3 regions of the Gordonia terrae genome follow, and region 3 is predicted to be linked to each of the others. Evidence: riboswitches for the same ligand, from Rfam matches in the RefSeq annotation. Region 3 holds a riboswitch; each other region holds the start of a gene.
The links. Region 3 has a riboswitch for cobalamin ahead of BCM27_RS06550 (ABC transporter substrate-binding protein). Riboswitches for the same ligand answer to the same signal wherever they lie in the genome.
Positions count from the first base shown of each region.

Region 1 (6,441 bases), 2.7 Mb from region 3:
CGGCGAGGAGCACCGCGTCGAGCTCGAACCGGGTGTGGAGTTGCTCATCGGACTCGAGGCGATCAGTGAGCCCGACGACAAGGGCATGCGCACCGTCATGTGCATCCTCAACGGACAGCTGCGGCCGGTGCAGGTGCGTGACCGGTCGGTCGACGCCGAGGTGGCCGTTGCGGAGAAGGTGGACCGGTCCAATCCCCGTCACGTCGGCGCACCGTTCGCCGGGGTCGTCTCGCTGAGTGTCGGTGTCGGCGACGAGGTCGCCGCCGGTGCGGCCGTCGGCACCATCGAGGCCATGAAGATGGAGGCCACGATCACCGCGCCTGTCGGCGGCAAGATCGCGCGGCTGGCGATCGACTCGGTCACGCAGGTCGCTCCTGGCGATCTGCTCGTCGAGATCGGTTGACGCACAACAAGCAGTCGGTATTGCAGACCGCGGCCGTCGCACTCACGGGAGAGTGCGACGGCCGGGGTCATTTGTCGAGCCGGTTGACTGCCTAGCCGGACAGCGGGATCGTCTCGCGCAGTCGTGTTGCCGCGGCCACCATGTTGGTGAGCGAGTCCACCACCTCCGGGGTCCCGCGGGTCTTCAGCCCGCAATCCGGGTTGACCCACAGACGGGAAGCGCCGACGCTCGACAGCGCCGACGACAGGGCCGAGAAGATCTCGTCCTGGTCGGGCACGCGCGGTGAGTGGATGTCGTACACACCCGGGCCCACCGCGTTACGGAAGCCGGCCTCGTCGAGGTCGTCGAGCACCTCCATGTGCGACCGCGCCGCCTCGATCGAGGTGACGTCGGCGTCGAGGTCGGCGATCGCTCCGATGACCTCGCCGAATTCCGAATAGCAGAGGTGCGTGTGGATCTGTGTATCGTCGCGGACCCCGGAGGTCGCGATGCGGAACGCCCGAACGGCCCACGCCAGGTACCCGGGCTTGTCCGCGTCACGCAACGGCAGCAACTCGCGCAGAGCGGGTTCGTCGACCTGGATGATCCCGACCCCTGCCCTCTCGAGGTCGACGGTCTCGTCGCGGATGGCGAGCGCGATCTGATCGGCAGACGCCGACAGCGGCTGGTCGTTGCGAACGAAAGACCAGGCAAGAATCGTCACCGGGCCGGTCAGCATGCCCTTGACCGGCTTGCTGGTCAGCGTCTGCGCGTAGGTGATCCAGTCGACTGTCATCTGCTTCGGCCGGCTCACATCGCCGAACAGGATCGGTGGCCGCACGCACCGCGAGCCGTAGGACTGCACCCAACCGTTCGCCGTCGCGAAATATCCCTCGAACTGCTCGGCGAAGTACTGCACCATGTCATTGCGCTCGGGTTCCCCGTGGACGAGCACATCGAGGCCGACCGATTCCTGCAGCGCCACGACGTCCGCGATCTCCGCTTTCATCCGGTCCTCGTACTCGGTGCGGTCGATCTCGCCCGATCGCAGCGCGGCCCGCGCCAGTCGGATCGCAGAGGTCTGCGGATAGGAACCGATCGTGGTGGTCGGCAGCGGGGGCAGTCCCAGCCGCTCCTGCTGGGCGGCGAGGCGATCATCGGCCGGGCCGCGCGTCGCGTCGGCATCGGTGACGGCGTCCAGGCGTGCGCGGACGTCGGCGTTGTGCAAACGAGGGTCGGTGGCACGGCTGGCCAGTGCCGTCGAGCTCTCGGCGAAGGCGGCGGCCTGCGCGGCGTGGCCTTCGCGCAACGCCGACGACAACACCGCCACCTCGAGGAATTTCTCGGCCGCGAACGCGAGCCAACCGCGAAGGTTGGTGTCGAGCTCGTCCTCCGCGTCCACGGTGTAGGGGACATGCAGGGTCGAGCACGACGTCGAGACGGCGATGGAACGGGCGGAACCGAGCACGGTGGCCAGCGTCGCCGCGGCCTGGTCCAGGTCGGTGCGCCACACGTTGCGGCCGTCCACCACGCCGGCGATCAGCAGCTTGTCGGCCAGGCCGGGGGTGCCGGCCACCGTCTCGACCGAGCCGTCGACGAGGTCGACCGCGATGGCCTCGATCGGCGTCCGGGCCAAGTGTGCCAACCGATCACCGGCGTCACCGAAGTACGTCGCCACCGCGATGGCCGGACGGCGCTCGTGGGAGCCCAGGGCGTTGTACACCGATTCGGTCCGCGGACCCAGGCCCGCGGCGGCATCGGTCACCAGGACGGGTTCGTCCAGCTGAACCCACTCGACGCCGGCGTCAGCCAACCGCGTCAGGAGGTCTCGGTACAGGGGCACCAACTCGTCGAGGCGATCGAGCGGAGCGCCCGCCCCGTCGACCGCCTTCGACAGCGCCAGGAACGTCACCGGGCCGACGATCACCGGGCGGGCCGGGAGACCCAGTTCCCCGGCTTCGGCGACCTCGGCCAGCACCTTCGCCGGATTCAACCGGAACGTGGTCGACGGGCCGATCTCGGGGACCAGGTAGTGGTAATTGGTGTCGAACCATTTGGTCATCTCGAGTGGGGTCACCTCGGCGGTTCCGCGGGCCGCCGCGAAGTAGCGATCGAGCCGATCGTCGATCTCGGCGAACCTCGGCGGCAGTGCGTCGAGGAGGACCGTGGTGTCGAGCACCTGGTCGTAGTACGAGAACGTGTTGACCGGGACGGAGTCGTGGCCGGCCTCGGTGAGCTCGGCCCACTGCTCGCTGCGTAGGCGCTGCGCGACCGTGGCGAGCTCGGTCCGGTCGATGCGGCCGGACCAATAGCTTTCGACGGCCCTCTTCAGTTCGCGCCGGGGGCCGATGCGTGCGGTGCCGAGGACGGTGGTGGTGAACGGTGCCGCGGAGCTGCGGCGGACGGTGTCGGACATGGACGTCGACTTCTCCTACTGACGGTGGATGGTTCACCGCCCAGCAGGGGAGATCGATCGGACCCACGTCACGCCCGGCAGGGGGCACGCGACGATCGCCGGTTCGACCTGCGCCCAATCCTCGAGGCGGCGAGCCACCGGACGCGGCGCGTCCGGTACACCTGGCAGGTCTTCGGGCTCACCGTCGCTCTCGATCGAGATCCCTCTGATCGAAGTTCCTACTGACCGTCGCTTCCCAAGCCGGAGCTCAGTGCTGATGACGGTGGTCGTTACGGCATACCGCTGCGGGGACAGCTCCGGATTCGAACCGGATTCCCTCTCGTCCGCCGGCGTGATGCCGGCGACTCGACGCCGCGGACGGAGAGCTGAAACGACCCCCGACGCGGCGAACCACATGCGTCATCGACCCTAGCCCAGCAAAGTCGACCCGCTGAACACCGGTAGTTCGACGTTCGGGCGGTCAGCCGTCGATCTGATCGCGCCGAAACGACATCATCGCGCGGATCGCATCGTCGGAAGGAGGAGTCCCCGGCTGAAACCGAACGGTGCCCTTCTCCACGTCGAAACCGTCGAGGAACGGCCGCCCGGCGTCGACCGCCTCCGGGCTGAACGGGTACAGACCGATGTGCTTCTTGGTGCGCATCACCGAGAGGAGCGGGCTCCCGCGATATGTCAGGGCCGGCATGCCGTAGCCCTTGCCCTGAGTGGTGTCGGGGACCGCGGTGCGGGCGACGTCGTAGATGCGTCCGACCACCTCGCGGTCGGCGGGGTCGAGTCCGTCGAGATAGTCGTCGACAGTGCCCATCCGGTGCGGCCTCTCTCCGTGGCGCTGAGCACGCATTTGGCCTGGCCTGCTCGTTCGCGTAACATGGATCGTCGGTGCGCATCGCGTGCCGGGCATCAGCGTGTCAGCACGTGGGCCCGGTCGGCGCACACCGGGTGCAGGTCCTCGCGGACCGGTGCCCACACCCTAACGGACAAACACTGATTCAACCCGGCCGATGCGCCGCGGCATCACCCGGATGTCGTGGTCACGGCCAGGATCGCGGAGGACATGGCGAAGAAAGACGGGGCCATCGAGGTCGAGGGTCGAGTGATCGAACCCCTGCCCAATGCGATGTTTCGTATTGAGCTGGAGAACGGACACAAGGTTCTCGCCCACATCAGCGGCAAGATGCGGCAGCACTACATCCGCATCCTGCCCGAGGATCGGGTCGTCGTGGAACTCTCGCCCTACGACCTGGCTCGTGGGCGAATCGTGTACCGCTACAAGTGAGACTTTCCCGGCGATGCCGGGGACAGACTTCCCGGACATCCGTTCGGGAGGAGACCGACACCCACGTGCACGGCCGCTTTCGGCGTGCGCGCGGGCGAGCCGAGCAGGAGAGATTGACGTGAAGGTTCAGCCGAGCGTCAAGCCGATCTGCGAGAAGTGCAAGGTGATCCGCCGCAACGGTCGGGTCATGGTGATCTGCGAGAACCTGCGTCACAAGCAGCGTCAGGGCTGATCACGCGCACCCTCCGGGTCGCTTGAGTCAGAACAACTGAAGATCGACAACTGAACACACAAGGACCTCCCAACACCAGCGGCGACAGACGCGTCACCGCCTACCTCCGGATCAGAGGCCGGAGCCCACGAGGCCGGACACACGGTTCGGCACCAGCTCGCGGGACGGACTGGGAGCAGACCTCTGAGAATCGAAAAGGAAATCCGCCACATGGCACGTGTTGCTGGTGTGGATCTCCCCCGCGAGAAGCGGCTGGAGATCGCACTGACCTACATCTATGGAGTTGGGCGTACCACCTCCAAGGAGATCCTCGAGGGAACGGGCCTGAGCCCCGACCTGCGAGCCAAGGATCTCACCGACGCAGACGTCTCGAAGCTGCGTGAGTACATCGAAGCCTCGGTGAAGGTCGAGGGTGACCTGCGTCGCGAGGTGCAGGCCGACATCCGTCGCAAGATCGAGATCGGCTGCTACCAGGGTCTGCGCCACCGTCGTGGCCTGCCTGTGCGTGGACAGCGCACCAAGACCAATGCCCGCACTCGCAAGGGCCCGAAGAAGACCATCGCCGGGAAGAAGAAGTAATGCCTCCGAAGTCACGTAGCGCAGGCCCCAAGAAGGGCACCCGCCGTCGCGATAAGAAGAACGTCCCGCACGGCCACGCGCACATCAAGTCGACGTTCAACAACACCATCGTGTCGATCAGCGACCCCAGCGGCAACATCATCAGCTGGGCATCGTCGGGCCACGTCGGTTTCAAGGGTTCGCGCAAGAGCACCCCGTTCGCGGCTCAGCTCGCGGCCGAGAACGCTGCGCGCAAGGCCCAGGAACACGGCGTCAAGAAGGTCGACGTCTTCGTCAAGGGACCGGGCTCGGGTCGCGAGACCGCCATCCGCTCCCTGCAGGCAGCCGGCCTCGAGGTCGGCACCATCTCCGATGTGACCCCGCAGCCGCACAACGGTTGCCGTCCGCCCAAGCGGCGCCGGGTCTAGCGGGAAAGGAAGAGATAAGACATGGCTCGTTATACCGGCCCCGCAACAAAGAAGTCCCGTCGTCTCCGCGTCGACCTCATCGGTGGAGACGCAGCGTTCGAGCGTCGCCCCTACCCGCCCGGCCAGCACGGCCGTTCGCGGATCAAGGAGAGCGAGTACCTGCTCCAGCTGCAGGAGAAGCAGAAGGCGCGCTTCACCTACGGCGTCATGGAGAAGCAGTTCCGCCGCTACTTCGAAGAGGCGAACCGTCGCACCGGCAAGACCGGTGACGAACTGCTGAAGCTGCTCGAGACCCGTCTCGACAACGTCGTGTACCGCTCGGGCATCGCCCGGACCCGTCGCCAGGCCCGCCAGCTGGTCAGCCACGGCCACTTCACCGTCAACGGTGTGAAGGTCGACGTGCCCAGCTACCGCGTCAGCCAGTACGACATCATCGACGTCCGCCCGAAGTCGCTGCAGACCGTCCCGTTCCAGATCGCCAAGGAGCTCGTCGGCGATCGTCCGGTCCCGGGTTGGCTCCAGGTCGTGCCGTCGACCCTGCGCATCCTCGTGCACAGCGTGCCCGAGCGTGCTCAGATCGACGTACCGCTCACCGAGCAGCTCATCGTCGAGTTCTACTCGAAGTAAGACACACCGCCCGACAGCAGCAGCTGTTCGGTTCACCCTCGAGGCCGTCATATAGCGGTCGGCCAAAGGAGATATCCAAGAAATGCTCATCTCACAGCGACCCACCCTCACCGAGGAAGTCCTTGCCGAGGACCGTTCGAAGTTCGTCATCGAGCCGCTCGAGCCGGGCTTCGGTTACACCCTCGGCAACTCGCTGCGTCGTACCCTGCTCAGCTCGATCCCGGGTGCTGCCATCACCAGCATTCGTATCGACGGCGTGCTCCACGAGTTCACCACCGTGGCCGGGGTCAAGGAAGACGTCACCGACATCATCCTGAACCTCAAGGGCCTCGTGGTCAGCTCCGACGAGGACGAGCCGGTCACCATGTACGTGCGCAAGCAGGGTCCGGGCACCGTCACCGGCGCCGACATCGTGCCCCCGGCCGGTGTCACCGTGCACAACCCCGATCTGCACATCGCCACCCTGAACGACAAGGGCAAGCTCGAGATCGAGCTCGTCGTCGAGCGGGGCCGCGGCTATGT
Region 1 covers NZ_CP016594.1:4,137,662-4,144,102, reverse strand. Annotated here, with positions in the region: gene BCM27_RS18650 (pyruvate carboxylase) at 1-403, shown strand, start outside; gene metE (5-methyltetrahydropteroyltriglutamate--homocysteine S-methyltransferase) at 495-2,798, opposite strand; cobalamin riboswitch at 2,945-3,162, opposite strand; gene BCM27_RS18640 (iron chaperone) at 3,259-3,603, opposite strand; gene infA (translation initiation factor IF-1) at 3,853-4,074, shown strand; gene rpmJ (50S ribosomal protein L36) at 4,193-4,306, shown strand; gene rpsM (30S ribosomal protein S13) at 4,517-4,885, shown strand; gene rpsK (30S ribosomal protein S11) at 4,885-5,292, shown strand; gene rpsD (30S ribosomal protein S4) at 5,314-5,919, shown strand; gene BCM27_RS18610 (DNA-directed RNA polymerase subunit alpha) at 6,002-6,441, shown strand, end outside.
Region 1: another riboswitch for cobalamin. It lies ahead of metE (5-methyltetrahydropteroyltriglutamate--homocysteine S-methyltransferase); the one in region 3 lies ahead of BCM27_RS06550 (ABC transporter substrate-binding protein).

Region 2 (6,441 bases), 610 kb from region 3:
GACGGAAAACGACCCGCGATCAGGTCGAGGGTCGCGTCGAAGACGCCCCGGCCCAGTTCGCGATAGGGCGCCGCGCGGCGAATCACCTCGTACCAGTGGTCGACCTCGAGGTCGTCGACCGCGGCGGCCGCGATGGTCTGCTGGGCGAGGATGTCGAGGGGATTCTGCGGGACCTTGATCTCCTCGATCGCCCCGTCGAGCATGCGGCTCACCGTCACGGTGCAGTGCAGGAGATCGGTGCGGTGCTTCGGGTACAGGATGCCCTGGCTGATCTCGCCGACCTGGTGGCCGGCGCGGCCGATGCGCTGCAGCCCGCTGGCCACCGACGGCGGGGACTCCACCTGGATCACGAGGTCGACCGCGCCCATGTCGATGCCGAGTTCGAGGGAGCTGGTCGCGACGACGCAGGACAGGCGCCCGGCCTTCAGGTCGTCCTCGATCTGGGCGCGCTGCTCCTTGCTGACCGAGCCGTGATGCGCGCGGGCCAGGACGGGTTCGGCGCCCGAGCTCGCGCCGCTGCCCATGACGAACGCGGGGGCGCCGCCGGCGACCGACGGATTGCCGGTCGGTTCGGCCGGCTGCCCGTGGCGTTCGGCGTGGATCTCGTTGAGCCGGGCGGTGAGTTTCTCGGCGAGGCGCCGGGAGTTGGCGAACACGATCGTCGCCCGGTTGGCCTCGATCTGGTCGACGATCGAGGCCTCGACGTACGGCCACAGCGACCCGGCGGTCGGGGAGAACGCGTCGTCGAGTGCGGCGGGGTCGGCATCGGACACCGGGGGTGGGATGTTGGCCATGTCCTCGACCGGGACATCGACGCGGAGGTCGAACGTCTTGTCGGCCTTGGGCTTGACCACCTGACACGGCGCGGCGCCGGACAGGAACCCCGCCACCACCTCCGGCGGCCGGACGGTCGCCGACAACCCGATCCGCTGCGCGGGCTTCTCGAGCAGCTCGTCGAGTCGTTCGAGGGTCAGCGCGAGGTGCGTACCGCGCTTGGTGGCGGCGACCGCGTGCACCTCGTCGACGATGACGGCCTGGACGCCGGTGAGGCTCTCTCGCGCGGCCGACGTGAGCATCAGATACAGCGACTCCGGCGTCGTGATCAGGATGTCGGGCGGTGTCTTGACCAGTGCGCGGCGGTCCGCGGCGGAGGTGTCACCGGACCGGACGCCGACGGTGATGTTCGGTTCGGGCAGGTTGAGCTCCTGAGCCGCCCGCGTGATGCCGGTCAGCGGGGCCCGCAGGTTGCGTTCGACGTCGACGGCCAATGCCTTGAGCGGCGAGATGTAGAGGACCTTGGTGCCGGCGGGCCGCGAGTCCGGGTCGGCGGCGAGGCGGTCGAGGGCCCACAGGAACGCGGCGAGGGTCTTGCCCGATCCGGTGGGGGCGATGACCAAGGTGTGCGAGCCGTCGGCGATCGACGTCCACGCACCCTTCTGCGCGGCGGTGGGAGCGGTGAAGGCGCCGGAGAACCACCGTCGGGTGGGGGCGGTGAAGCGGTCGAGCACCGAAGCGCGGGGCATCTCTCCACTATGTCTCACGCGTACGACAGAACGCGGTATAGAGTCATCCCACGCCTGTGCGGGGAATCCGGTGAGAGTCCGGAACGGTCGCGCCACTGTGAACGCTGCCCATATCGACACCGTAGATATGTCGACGCGGTCGACGTGTCGACATATCGACGCGGTCGATGGTGACGGGGTGACGTGAGTCAGGATGCCGTGCCGGCGTGTAGCAGTCCTCCGGACTGCTACACCACGACATCTCCGACGCGAGATCGGCGAAAGGACCCCACCATGACAGCTCCCCGCACTGTTGCAGCCGTACAGGCCGCCCCGGCCCGTGCCCTGCCCGTACCGAACCTGTCGGTCGCGAGTGCAGCCCTCTGGCTCAGCCTGACCGTGCTCCTGGCGGGTCTCGCCTACTACTTCCTCGGGTACGACCAGGGCGTCGTGTCCGTCTTCGGCTCCGACACCCACGTCCACGAGTTCGTGCACGACGCACGCCACTTCCTCGGCTTCCCCTGCCACTGAGCCGGCCTGACCGGCCGTATCCCACAGGAAGCCAAGTACATATGGAGAAGAAATTCATCGGCGCCGGCCTGCTCGCAGGTCTGATCGCCGGAATCGTCTCGTTCGTGTTCGCCCGGTTCTACCTCGAACCGGTCGTCGCCAAGGCCATCGACTACGAAGGCGCCCGCTCGGAGGCCGAGGAGGCACTGGCCCACGCCGCCGAACCGGGTGGCCACACGCACGGTGAGGGCGGCGAGCTGTTCACGCGGGCCATGCAGGAGAACCTCGGCGCCGGTGTCGGCAACGTCGTGTTCGCGGTGTGCATGGGTGCGTTCTTCGCGGTGGCGTTCACGGTGCTCTGGAGTCATCTCGGCAGTCGCCATCCCGCGACCGACCCGCGCGCGGTCGCGGGTGTGCTCGGCGCGATCGGTTTCGTCGCCGTGTTCGCCGTGCCGTTCTTCGCCTACCCGGCGAATCCGCCCGCCGTCGGCGACGACGACACCATCGGCGAGAGAACCGGAGCCTTCCTCACCATCAGTGTGGCGTCGGTGATCCTGGCCATCGCGGCCGTGGTCCTGGCGTTGTGGCTGCGTCCGCGGATCGGCGGATTCGTCTCGGCCGTCGCCGCTGTCGCCGCCTACCTGGCCGGCGTAGCGATCGTGCTCGCGTTCCTGCCGTCCTTCGCCGAGGTCCCCGAGCCGGTTCGCAACGACGCCGGTCAGATCGTGTTCCCGGGCTTCCCCGGTGACGTGATCGGGGACTTCCGGGTCTACGCCATCGCCAACCAGGTGATCCTGTGGACGGTTCTCACCGTGGTGTTCGCCCTGCTGCTGGGGGCGATGGCGCGCTCGCGTACCGCCGACCGCGCCCCGGCGGTCGCCGCCCAGCACTGAGGCGGCGATCGTTTCGCGCATGCAGATCATCACCGCCGGTCGCACCGGCCCCAATCGGTCGGTGCGATTCGGCGGTGATCAGGTTCTGGACGAGCGGGGCCGCCGGGACGTGCTCCGCCTGGCCGCGACTTCCACGCGCACGGTCGGCAGTTGTGGTCCGGAGATCGCGACCCGGGAGACCGCCGAACTCCTGGGTGCCTCCGACGCCCTCGTCGACGACGCCCTGCGGACGCTGGACGTCGGAGCGTGGGCAGGCCGCACTCCGGAGGAGATCGATCCCGTCGAGCTCGGCGCGTGGTTCGCCGATCCCGGTGCCCGGCCACACGGGGGCGAGAGCCTTGCGGATTTCGTCGGCCGCGTCCATCTCTGGCGCGACGGCCGCTCCGGGCTCGCCGACCGTTGGGTGGTGGTGGCGATGCCGGTGGCCCAGGCCCTGCTGTGCCCGGGCGTGGAGCGGTTCTTCGCCCACGAGGTCCGCCCGGCGACCATCTACACCTGCGCAAACACCTGATAGGAACAGATTCGCGACGGCGTACCTAGACATCGGCAGTGACTCCTGACACAGTTGGGGACGACAAAACTGAAACATGTTCGCCCCGGGCGGACACCGGTCTGGGAGTGTGACGATGTTCGAGTGGTCCGATGAAGATCTGATGGTTCGGGACGCCTTGCGGGCGTTCATCGACAAGGAGATCCGGCCCCATCTCGACGAACTCGAGTCCGGCGTCCTGCCGCCGTACGACATCACCCGCAAGCTGTTGTCGAGCTTCGGTGTCGATGCCATGGCCAAGGATGCGCTCGAGAAGGAGCTCGAGGCAGAAGCCAAGGGCGAGAAGAAGAAGTCCTCCGGCGATGGCGGCGGCATGGGCGGATCGATGTTCATGATGGTCAACATCGAGCTCGCGGGTGTGTGTCTGGGCCTCGTCGCGTCGCTGGGAGTGAGCATGGGGCTGACCGCCTCGACCATCCGCGGCAAGGGCACGCTCGCGCAGAAGAAGCGCTGGCTGCCCGAGTTGGTGACCATGGAGAAGGTCGGCGCCTGGGCGATCACCGAACCCGACTCCGGGTCGGATGCGCTCGGCGGCATGAAGACCACGGTTCGTCGTGACGGTGACGACTACATCCTCAACGGGCAGAAGACCTTCATCACGAACGGCCCCTACGCCGACACCATCGTCGTGTTCGCCAAGCTCGACGACGGCAGCGGAACGCCGATGCGCGACCGCAAGGTGCTGTCGTTCGTGCTGGACAAGGGTATGCCGGGGCTCACCCAGGGTAAGCCGTTCAAGAAGATGGGCATGATGAGTTCGCCGACGGGCGAGCTGTTCTTCGACAACGTGCGCGTCGGCAAGGACCGACTGCTCGGCGAGACCGAGGACACCGGTTCGGACGCGCGCGGATCCGAAGGCGCCAAGGCCGGTTTCACCGCGGAGCGGGTCGGGATCGCCGCCCTCTCGCTGGGCATCATCAACGAGGCGCAACGGCTTTCGATCGACTACGCGAAGAACCGCAAGCTGTGGGGCCAGGAGATCGCACAGTTCCAGCTCATCCAGCTCAAGCTGGCCGAGATGGAGGTCGCGCGCATCAACGTCCAGAACATGCTCTTCAGTGCCCTCGAGCGGGGCAGGGCGGGCAAGCCGCTGAGCTTGTCCGAGGCGTCGGCGATGAAGCTGTACTCGTCCAAGGCGGCCACCGACGTCGCGATGGAGGCGGTGCAGTTGTTCGGCGGCAACGGTTACATGGCCGAGTACCGCGTGGAACAGCTTGCGCGCGATGCCAAGTCGCTCATGATCTACGCGGGGAGCAACGAGATCCAGGTGACCCATGTCGCCAAGGGGCTGCTGCGGGGCTGACGAACAGGCCCGGTCGTGTCGGACCATGCCGACACGATCGGGCCGGGTTCAGGCGACCTCGTCGGCGCGCACCTCGGGCGCCCGCGGCGTGGTACCGGGCGTCGGCGACACAAGCGTCAGGTGGTCCGGCTGTGCCAGGAAGTCCTCGATGTCGCGTCGAGCCGCCTTTTCGATCAGCAACGGCACGAAAATCCTGACCTTGCAGTCGGCGAACCGTCCGTGAATGGCGCGCACACGAGCGTTGATGTCATCGACAGTCATAACCGGAAACCGTGCGATCAGGCGACGAATCACCTGTTCGACTTCGAGCATCTCCTCAACCCGAGCCATTGGCACATTCTGCGGGAAAACCTTTGCGGCTGCCGGCTCATCGGGGAAACGATTGGTCACGATCGAGCATGCGACGGTGTGCCCCGTACCGGCCACGACAATTGCGCGTCGTCTTCGTCGGTTACCGCGCGGATGTCTCGGACGTGGCACAGAATGACCAGTTAGTCATTCGGTCCAGCCACGGGAGCGTACGGCCATGCCTGATTTCTCATCGTCCTCGGGTCAACTCCGAGGCCCGGATCACGACGGCCCGTCGGGCCCGATGTCGGGCAAGAAGTACCGCAAGCATCTCGAACCGCTGCACGCCGAGTTGGTCGCCATGCAGGAATGGGTCCGTGCGACCGGGGCGAAGGTCTGCATCGTCTTCGAGGGCCGGGACACGGCGGGCAAAGGTGGTGTCATCAAGGCGATCACGGCCAGGGTGAGCCCGCGGGTCTTCCGCGTGGTCGCGCTGCCCGCTCCCACCGAACGGGAGAAGTCGCAGATGTACCTCCAGCGGTACATTCCGCATCTGCCCGCGGCGGGCGAGGTCGTCATCTTCGACCGCAGTTGGTACAACCGGGCCGGTATCGAACGAGTGCTCGGGTTCTGCACGGAGAAGCAGGCCCACCAGTTCCTGGAACAGGTGCCCACGGTAGAACGGTCGATGGTCGAGTCGGGGATCATTCTGCTCAAGTACTGGCCCGAGATCAGCGAGGAACAGCAGACCCTTCGCCTGCAGAGCCGGATCGACGATCCGCGGAAGATCTGGAAGCTGTCCGACATGGACCTCGCGTCCTACAGCCGCTGGTACGACTATTCGCGGGCCCGCGACGAGATGTTCCGGTTCACCGACACGGGCTGGGCGCCCTGGTATGTCGTCTCCACCGACGAGAAGAAACGGGGTCGGCTGAATGTGATCGAGCATCTTCTCGGTCAGGTTCCCTACACGCCGCTCGAACGTCCCCGGATCGAACTGCCGAAGCGGCAGAAGGCCAAGGGCTATCGGCCACCCGAGCAGGCCCTGCACTGGATCCCGACCCCGTATTGACGACCCGATACCGAACCGCAGTCGAGTAGTCACCACACCGCCCGAGCCCGAGGCAGGAGAGTTGTATGGCCATCGCACGCCCGCCGTCGTCACCGGAACGTCGGGAGGACGACGCCCCCGCACCGGCCTGGCACGTCCAGGATGTCGAATCCGTCGTGTCGGCGCTCGAGTCCGACAGCACCGGTGGACTGTCGTCGGCCGAGATCGACGACAGACGGACGCGGTATGGCGACAACGTGATCGCCGCAGAACCGGCCCCGTCGGTGGCCGCACTGGTGCTGCTGCAGCTGAAGGACCCGATGAACCTGATGCTGATCGCCGTG
Region 2 covers NZ_CP016594.1:2,049,571-2,056,011, forward strand. Annotated here, with positions in the region: gene BCM27_RS09300 (ATP-dependent helicase) at 1-1,523, opposite strand, end outside; cobalamin riboswitch at 1,585-1,721, shown strand; gene BCM27_RS09305 (CbtB domain-containing protein) at 1,797-2,033, shown strand; gene BCM27_RS09310 (CbtA family protein) at 2,075-2,905, shown strand; gene BCM27_RS09315 (histidine phosphatase family protein) at 2,925-3,416, shown strand; gene BCM27_RS09320 (acyl-CoA dehydrogenase family protein) at 3,532-4,758, shown strand; gene BCM27_RS25940 (three-helix bundle dimerization domain-containing protein) at 4,807-5,148, opposite strand; gene ppk2 (polyphosphate kinase 2) at 5,285-6,118, shown strand; gene BCM27_RS09335 (cation-translocating P-type ATPase) at 6,184-6,441, shown strand, end outside.
Region 2: another riboswitch for cobalamin. It lies ahead of BCM27_RS09305 (CbtB domain-containing protein); the one in region 3 lies ahead of BCM27_RS06550 (ABC transporter substrate-binding protein).

Region 3 (6,441 bases):
GTGGCGTCGGACACCGGCGTGATCGGCAGACGCAGCGCGCCAGGGGCGTGTGCGGGGACGGTCGGACGGTGGGGTTCCACCGGCTCGACGGGACGGTACGACGCTCCGAGCTCGGGGCGCGGGTCGGCCTCCCCGGCATTGGGCCACATGGCGAGCGCGCGCTCCGCCTGTGCGGTGATCGTGAGCGAGGGGTTGACGCCGAGGTTGGCCGAGACGGTCGCGCCGTCGACGATGTGCAGGCCCGGGTGATCGAACACCCGGTGGTAGGGGTCCACCACGCCGTCCTGTGCCGACCGTCCGATCGAGCAACCGCCCAGGAAGTGAGCGGTCATCGGGATGTTGAACAGGTCGACGATGGAACCGCCTGCGTCGCCGTCGATCTCACGAGCGACAGCCCGGACCGCGTCGTGTCCCTCCGGGATCCACGTGGGCGGTGGATCGCCGTCGCCCTGCCTGCTACGCAGCATCGGGCCGAAACGGCCTCGCCGGGAGAACAGTTCGAGCGAATTGTCGGCACTCTGCATGACGAGCGCGATGATGGTGCGCTCCGACCAGCGCCGTACGGAGAGGCCGCGCATCGTGATCACCGGGTGGCGGACCATCTCGATCAGCGCCTGCAGCAGCCGGGGCAGCGGACCACCACCGTCGACGAGAATCGCCTGCAACAATCCGATCAGGTTGCTGCCCTTGCCGTATCGCACCGGCTCGATGTGCGTGTGTTCGTTGGGATGGAACGACGACGTGATCGCCACACCCTCGGTGTAGTCGGTCTCGAGGTCGCGCGCGGTGGCGGCCAGTACCGCCTCGGAGTTGGTGCGGACCACCTTGCCCAGGCGCGACGACAGCCCGGGCAGGTGTCCGCCCTGCTGCATGTCCAGCAGGAGCTTGTTGGTGCCGTACGTGCCGGCGGCGAACACCACGTGATCGGCGGTGAACGTGCGGCGCCCGCGGCGCGACCAGCGGCGACCCGACCGGTGCGCCTCCACGACGTACCCGTCGCCCGAACGGGGACGGACGGTGTCGACGGTCGTCATCGGGATGATGTGCGCGCCGGCCTGCTCGGCCAGGTACAGATAGTTCTTGACGAGCGTGTTCTTCGCCCCCACCGGGCATCCCGTCATACAGGCGCCGCAGTCGGTGCAACCGGTGCGTGCCGGACCGGCGCCACCGAAGAAGGGGTCCTCGACGGTCTTGCCTGCCTCACCGAAGAACACGCCGACGGGGGTGTGGACAAAGGTGTCGCCGACCCCCATCTCCTCGGCGACCTTGCGGATCACGCGGTCGGCCGGCGTCACCTTCGGGTACGTGGTCACACCGAGCATTCGCGACGCCTGGTCGTAGTACGGGTCGAGCTCGGACGCCCAGTCGGTGATCGACCCCCAGTGCGGATCGTCGAAGAAGGCGGGCAGCGGCCGGTACAGGGTGTTCGCGTAGTTCAGCGATCCGCCGCCGACGCCGGCACCGGCCATCACGAGCACGTCGCGCAGTAGGTGCATGCGCTGTACGCCGAACAGTCCCAGCGCGGGCGCCCAGACGTAGTCCTTGAGGCGCCAGCTCGTCTTGGGCAGGTCGCCGTCGGAGAAACGCCGTCCGGACTCGACAACCGCGACCCGGTAGCCCTTTTCGGTGAGACGCAGGGCCGCAACCGAACCGCCGAAACCGGAGCCGATGACGATGGCGTCGTAATGGTCTGGGGTCGAACTCACGGTGCGACGGTCCTCTCGGTGTCGGGTTCGGTTGCGTCGGTGGCGGCCGCGGGTGGGATCGCGGCGTCGAATCGGTGATCGGCCGGGTCGAACGACGACATCATCCGGCGGAAGTCGCTCGTGAACTTCGGCCACATCACCGAGTTTCGTCCGGTGGAGTCGAGATACCAGCTCGAGCATCCGCCCGAATTCCATACGGTGCGTTCGAGTTCGGGATCGAGGTCGGCGTTGTACCGGTCCTGGGCGGTGTCGGTGACCTCGAAGGTCGAACGGCCGCTGCGGGACAGCTCGGAGAGTGCCTTGCTCATGTAGTACGCCTGCGGTTCCAGCATGAGCACGATCGAGCTGTGACCCAGATTGGTGTTGGGGCCGTACAGGAAGAACAGGTTGGGGAAGCCGTGGATCTCGACGCCGCGGTAGGCGCGCGGCGATCCCGCCCACGCCTGGGCCAGGGTGCGCCCGTCGCGTCCGGTGATCGCCGACGCGATCGGCGGTTCGGTGGGTGTGAACCCGGTCGCGAACACGACCGTGTCGACCTCGTGTTCGCGGCCCTGGTCGTCGACGGCGCCGCGTGCGGTGAGGCGGGTGATCGCGCCGGTCACCGTTGCATTGTCGCGCTGCAATGCGGGGAACCATTTGTTGGTCAACAGCATCCGCTTGCAACCGATGGTGTAGTCGGGGGTGAGCCGACGGCGCAGGTCGCCGTCACGGACCTGGATCCGCAGCTGCGCCAGCGCGATGGTCTTGGCGATCGGGAGCAGTTTGGGGTTGCGGGCCATCATCAGGACGTAGGCCTCGCGATAGGTCCACACCATCCGCCGGACGAGCCGGTGGACACCGGGGACGCGGCGATAGAGTGCGCGTTCGAGGGAGCCGATGGTGCGGTCCAGACGCGGCACGACCCAAGCGGGAGTGCGCTGGAAGACCGTGAGATGTCCGACCTCGTCAACGATCTCGGGCACGATCTGGATCGCCGACGCGCCGGTGCCGACGATCGCGACGCGACGTCCGCGGAGGTCGTGGGAGTGGTCCCACTGAGCGGAGTGGAACACGGTGCCGGTGAACTCATCGGCGCCGGCGACCGGTGGCAGACCCGGCTCGGACAGCGCTCCCGGCGCCGCGACCAGGTAGCGGCAGCGGATCTCGCCATCCGTTGTGACCACGATCCATTCCTGCGCCGCGCCGTCCCAGTGAGCCGATGTGAGTGCACAGTTGTAACGGATCTGGTCGGCGAAATCGGCTGCGACCGAACGCAGATACTGGTGGATCTCGTGGCGGCGACCGTAGGTGTTGGACCAGTCCGGGTTGGGGGCGAAGGACAGGGAGTACAGCGACGTCGGGACGTCGCAGGCCGCGCCCGGGTAGTCGTTCTCGCGCCAGACCCCACCCGCGCCGTCGCCACGTTCGATGGCCAGCGTCTGCAGCTGCGGATGATCCGTGCGAAGACGATGCAGGGCGGCGAGACCGCCGAACCCGACGCCGACGACGAGGACGTCCACGCGCCGGGGCAGCGTGTTCTGCTGCGGGAGAGTCGGACTGGGTTCAGTCATGGGTCAGGAGTTCCTTCCATACGGGCAGGAGGTGGTCGAGCAGCGCGCGGTCGGCGTCGGGTGAGCGCAGGATGCGCGACACCGCCAATCCGCGTGCGAGTTCGATGGAGAGTTCGAGTTCCGCGGCGGTGTACCGGTCACCGAACAACTCGGCACAACCGACGGCGAGTGCGTCGGACACCTGCTGTTCCAGCGGGATGATCGCGGTTCGCAATCCGACGTCGCAGCGGGCGGCGACCCACAGCTCGAGAGCGGCGTCGAACAGCGGGCCGCTGAACGCCTCGATGAGTATCTCGAGTCCCTCGTGACCCGTCCGGGGCCGCGACAGGATCTCTGCCAGCCGACGCTCGACCAGGTGTCCGACCGCGGCGACCACCAGTGATTCCCGGGTGGGGAAGTGATGCAGGAGAGCGCCGCGGGAGATACCTGCCCGGCGGTTGACCTCCTGCGTCGTGGTGGCGGCGTAGCCGACGTCGACCAGGGCGTCGACGGTCGCGTCGAGGATGAGCGCACGCGTGGTCGCGGTGCGTTCGGCCTGCGTGCGTCGGCGCGGGGCTCGGGTGGGCTCGGTCACATCGACGACGATAGCACAAACAGTCCGGACTGCTTGTAAGTTCCGGAGATCATCCACCGCACGCCGCATGCGATGTCGTGATTGGCCACTCCGTACGATGACCGGGACGCAAGGGAACCCGGTGCGAATCCGGGGCTGTCCCGCAACTGTGACCCGACCTCGATCGGGAAGCCAGATCGCTTGCGTCTTCGCGACCCACGAGGATGGACATGAAAAATTCAAGATCGACAGCTGCGCACGCAGCTCCCGAATTGACCCGACGCCGGCTGCTACGCGGAGCCGGTGGGATCGCCGGCCTCGCCGGTCTCGGCGCGGTGGGCCTGCTCGCCGGTTGTGCCGACCGGCCGAGCCCGGCAGGCGCTCCGAGCGGCGGTACCCCGGTCCCCGGCGGCACGTTGCGCGTCGTCTTCGCGGGCACCTCGGCGACCGCCGATGTCCTCGACCCGCACGTCGTCGGCCACTCGGCGGGTGGCGCACTGTCCAAGGCGGTGTGGGATCACCTCGTCGACTACAACAACGACCTCACCCTCGACTATCGGCTCGCCGAGTCGCTGGAACCCAACGCCGACGGCTCGCAGTGGCGGATGGCGCTGCGCCGGGGCGTCGAGTTCAGTGACGGTTCGCCGTTCACGTCTCGCGATGTCATGTGGAGTCTCGAGCGCATGCTCGACGAGGAGAAACCGTCGGCCGGTGACCTCGACATCATCGACCTGTCCCGCACCAGGCCCGACGGCGATCACGCCGTCGTGGTGTCGATGAGAGAACCCGTCGCCGACTTCGGTTCGGTGCTCGCCGGTTGGTACGTCTACGTGATCAAGGACGGTACGACGGAATTCACGCCGTCGTCGCTTCCCGTGGGGACCGGCCCGTTCGTTCTGGAGTCGTGGTCGCCGGGCGACCGGTCGGTGTTGACCCGCAACGAGAACCACTGGGATCAGCGGCCCCACCTCGACGGGCTGGAGATCCTCCAGGTCGCCGAAGCCGACGCCAGATTCAACGCGTTCGGCTCGCAGGAGGCCGACGTCGTCTACGAACTCTCGCCGGCGCAGGGCAACATCCTGCGATCGCAGTCCGACGTCTACCTCGTGACGCCGCCGGTGGGCACGATGAGCTCGTTCACGATGCGTACCGACCTCGCGCCGTTCGACGATCCGCGAGTACGGGAGGCCCTCAAGCTGTCGGTGGACCGGCAGGCGATGGTCGACAAGGTGTATTACGGGTTCGCCGAGGTCGGCAACGACCTGTACGGCAAGGGCGCACCGTTCTACGCCGACATGCCGCAACGCGCGTACGACCCGGAACGGGCTCGCCGCCTGCTCCGAGAGGCGGGCAAGGAGAACCTCGTCGTCACCCTGCACACCGCGGACGTCAGTCCCGGCCAGTTGGCCTCGGCGACCCTCTTCGCCGAGCAGGCCAAGGCCGCCGGGATCACCGTCAACCTCGCTGTCGAGCCGGGCGACACCTACTTCTCCCAGGTCGTCGGGTCAAAGCCCCTCACCCAGTCCGGTTGGTGGAACTACAGTCTGGACTACTTCTACGGGCAGACCCTCACCTCGGACGCCCCGGCCAACGCGACCGCCTGGCGTCGTCCTGCGTGGGATGCCACCTTCGCCCAGGCTCGCGCCGAGATGGACCCGGCTCGCCGTGGTGAGTTGTACCGGGAACTGCAGGACGAACTCTGGAACGACAGCGGTTACCTCATCCACAGTTTCGCCCTGCAGCCGACGGGCGTCCGCAACACCGTGCAGGGCATCACCGACGGGGTGCCCGGCACCGGGCAGTGGGCCTCCTTCACGGGCACCTGGCTCCAGCAGCGCTAGGGGACTCGTCGTGTTGCGGTATGTCGCGGGCCGGTTGGCCGGGGCGTTGGCCGTGCTCGCTGTCGTTGCGGTGTCGATCTTCGTGCTCTTCGAACTGCTCCCGGGTGATGCCGCCACGACCCGGTTGTCGAGAGGAGCCGCGGGCCAACCGGATCCGGCTCAGGTGGCCGCTCTGCGCGCGGAACTGGGACTCGATCGTCCGGCAGTCGTACGGTTCCTCGACTGGGCAGGCGGTTTCCTCACCGGGGACCTCGGCGTGTCGCAACTCTCGGGCCGTCCGGTCGCCGAGATCCTCGACGGGCGACTCGCGAACTCGGTGATCCTCGCGATCGTCACCGTCGTCGTCCTGGTCCCGGCGGCGCTGGCGATCGGCGTCGCCGCCGGCGCACGGCCGGGTTCGCGCTGGGACCGGTTGCTCAGTACTGCGGCGCTCGCGGCGGAATCCGTCCCCGCGTTCGTGGTCGGTGTCGTACTGATTGCCTGGGTGGCGATCGGGATGGGGGTGCTGCCCGCGGTGTCGCTCGTACCGACGGGCACATCGGCGCTCGACCGTCCGGAGGTGCTGGTGCTACCGGTGCTGTGCCTGCTCATCGGGCTGGCACCGCATCCGGTGCGACTCGTCCGCGCCCGGATGACGGAAGCGATGCGCGCGCCGTACATCTCGGCGGCGCGGGCGAACGGGGTCGGCGAATTCCGGCTCGTCGTGCGTCATGCGGCGCCCAACGCGATCTCCGCGTCGGTGCAACCGCTGGCGGGAGCCGTCGTCGGGCTCGTCGGCGGTATCGCGGTCA
Region 3 covers NZ_CP016594.1:1,436,981-1,443,421, forward strand. Annotated here, with positions in the region: gene BCM27_RS06535 (GMC family oxidoreductase N-terminal domain-containing protein) at 1-1,706, opposite strand, end outside; gene BCM27_RS06540 (flavin-containing monooxygenase) at 1,703-3,256, opposite strand; gene BCM27_RS06545 (TetR/AcrR family transcriptional regulator) at 3,249-3,830, opposite strand; adenosylcobalamin (AdoCbl) riboswitch at 3,936-4,017, shown strand; gene BCM27_RS06550 (ABC transporter substrate-binding protein) at 4,040-5,650, shown strand; gene BCM27_RS06555 (ABC transporter permease) at 5,661-6,441, shown strand, end outside.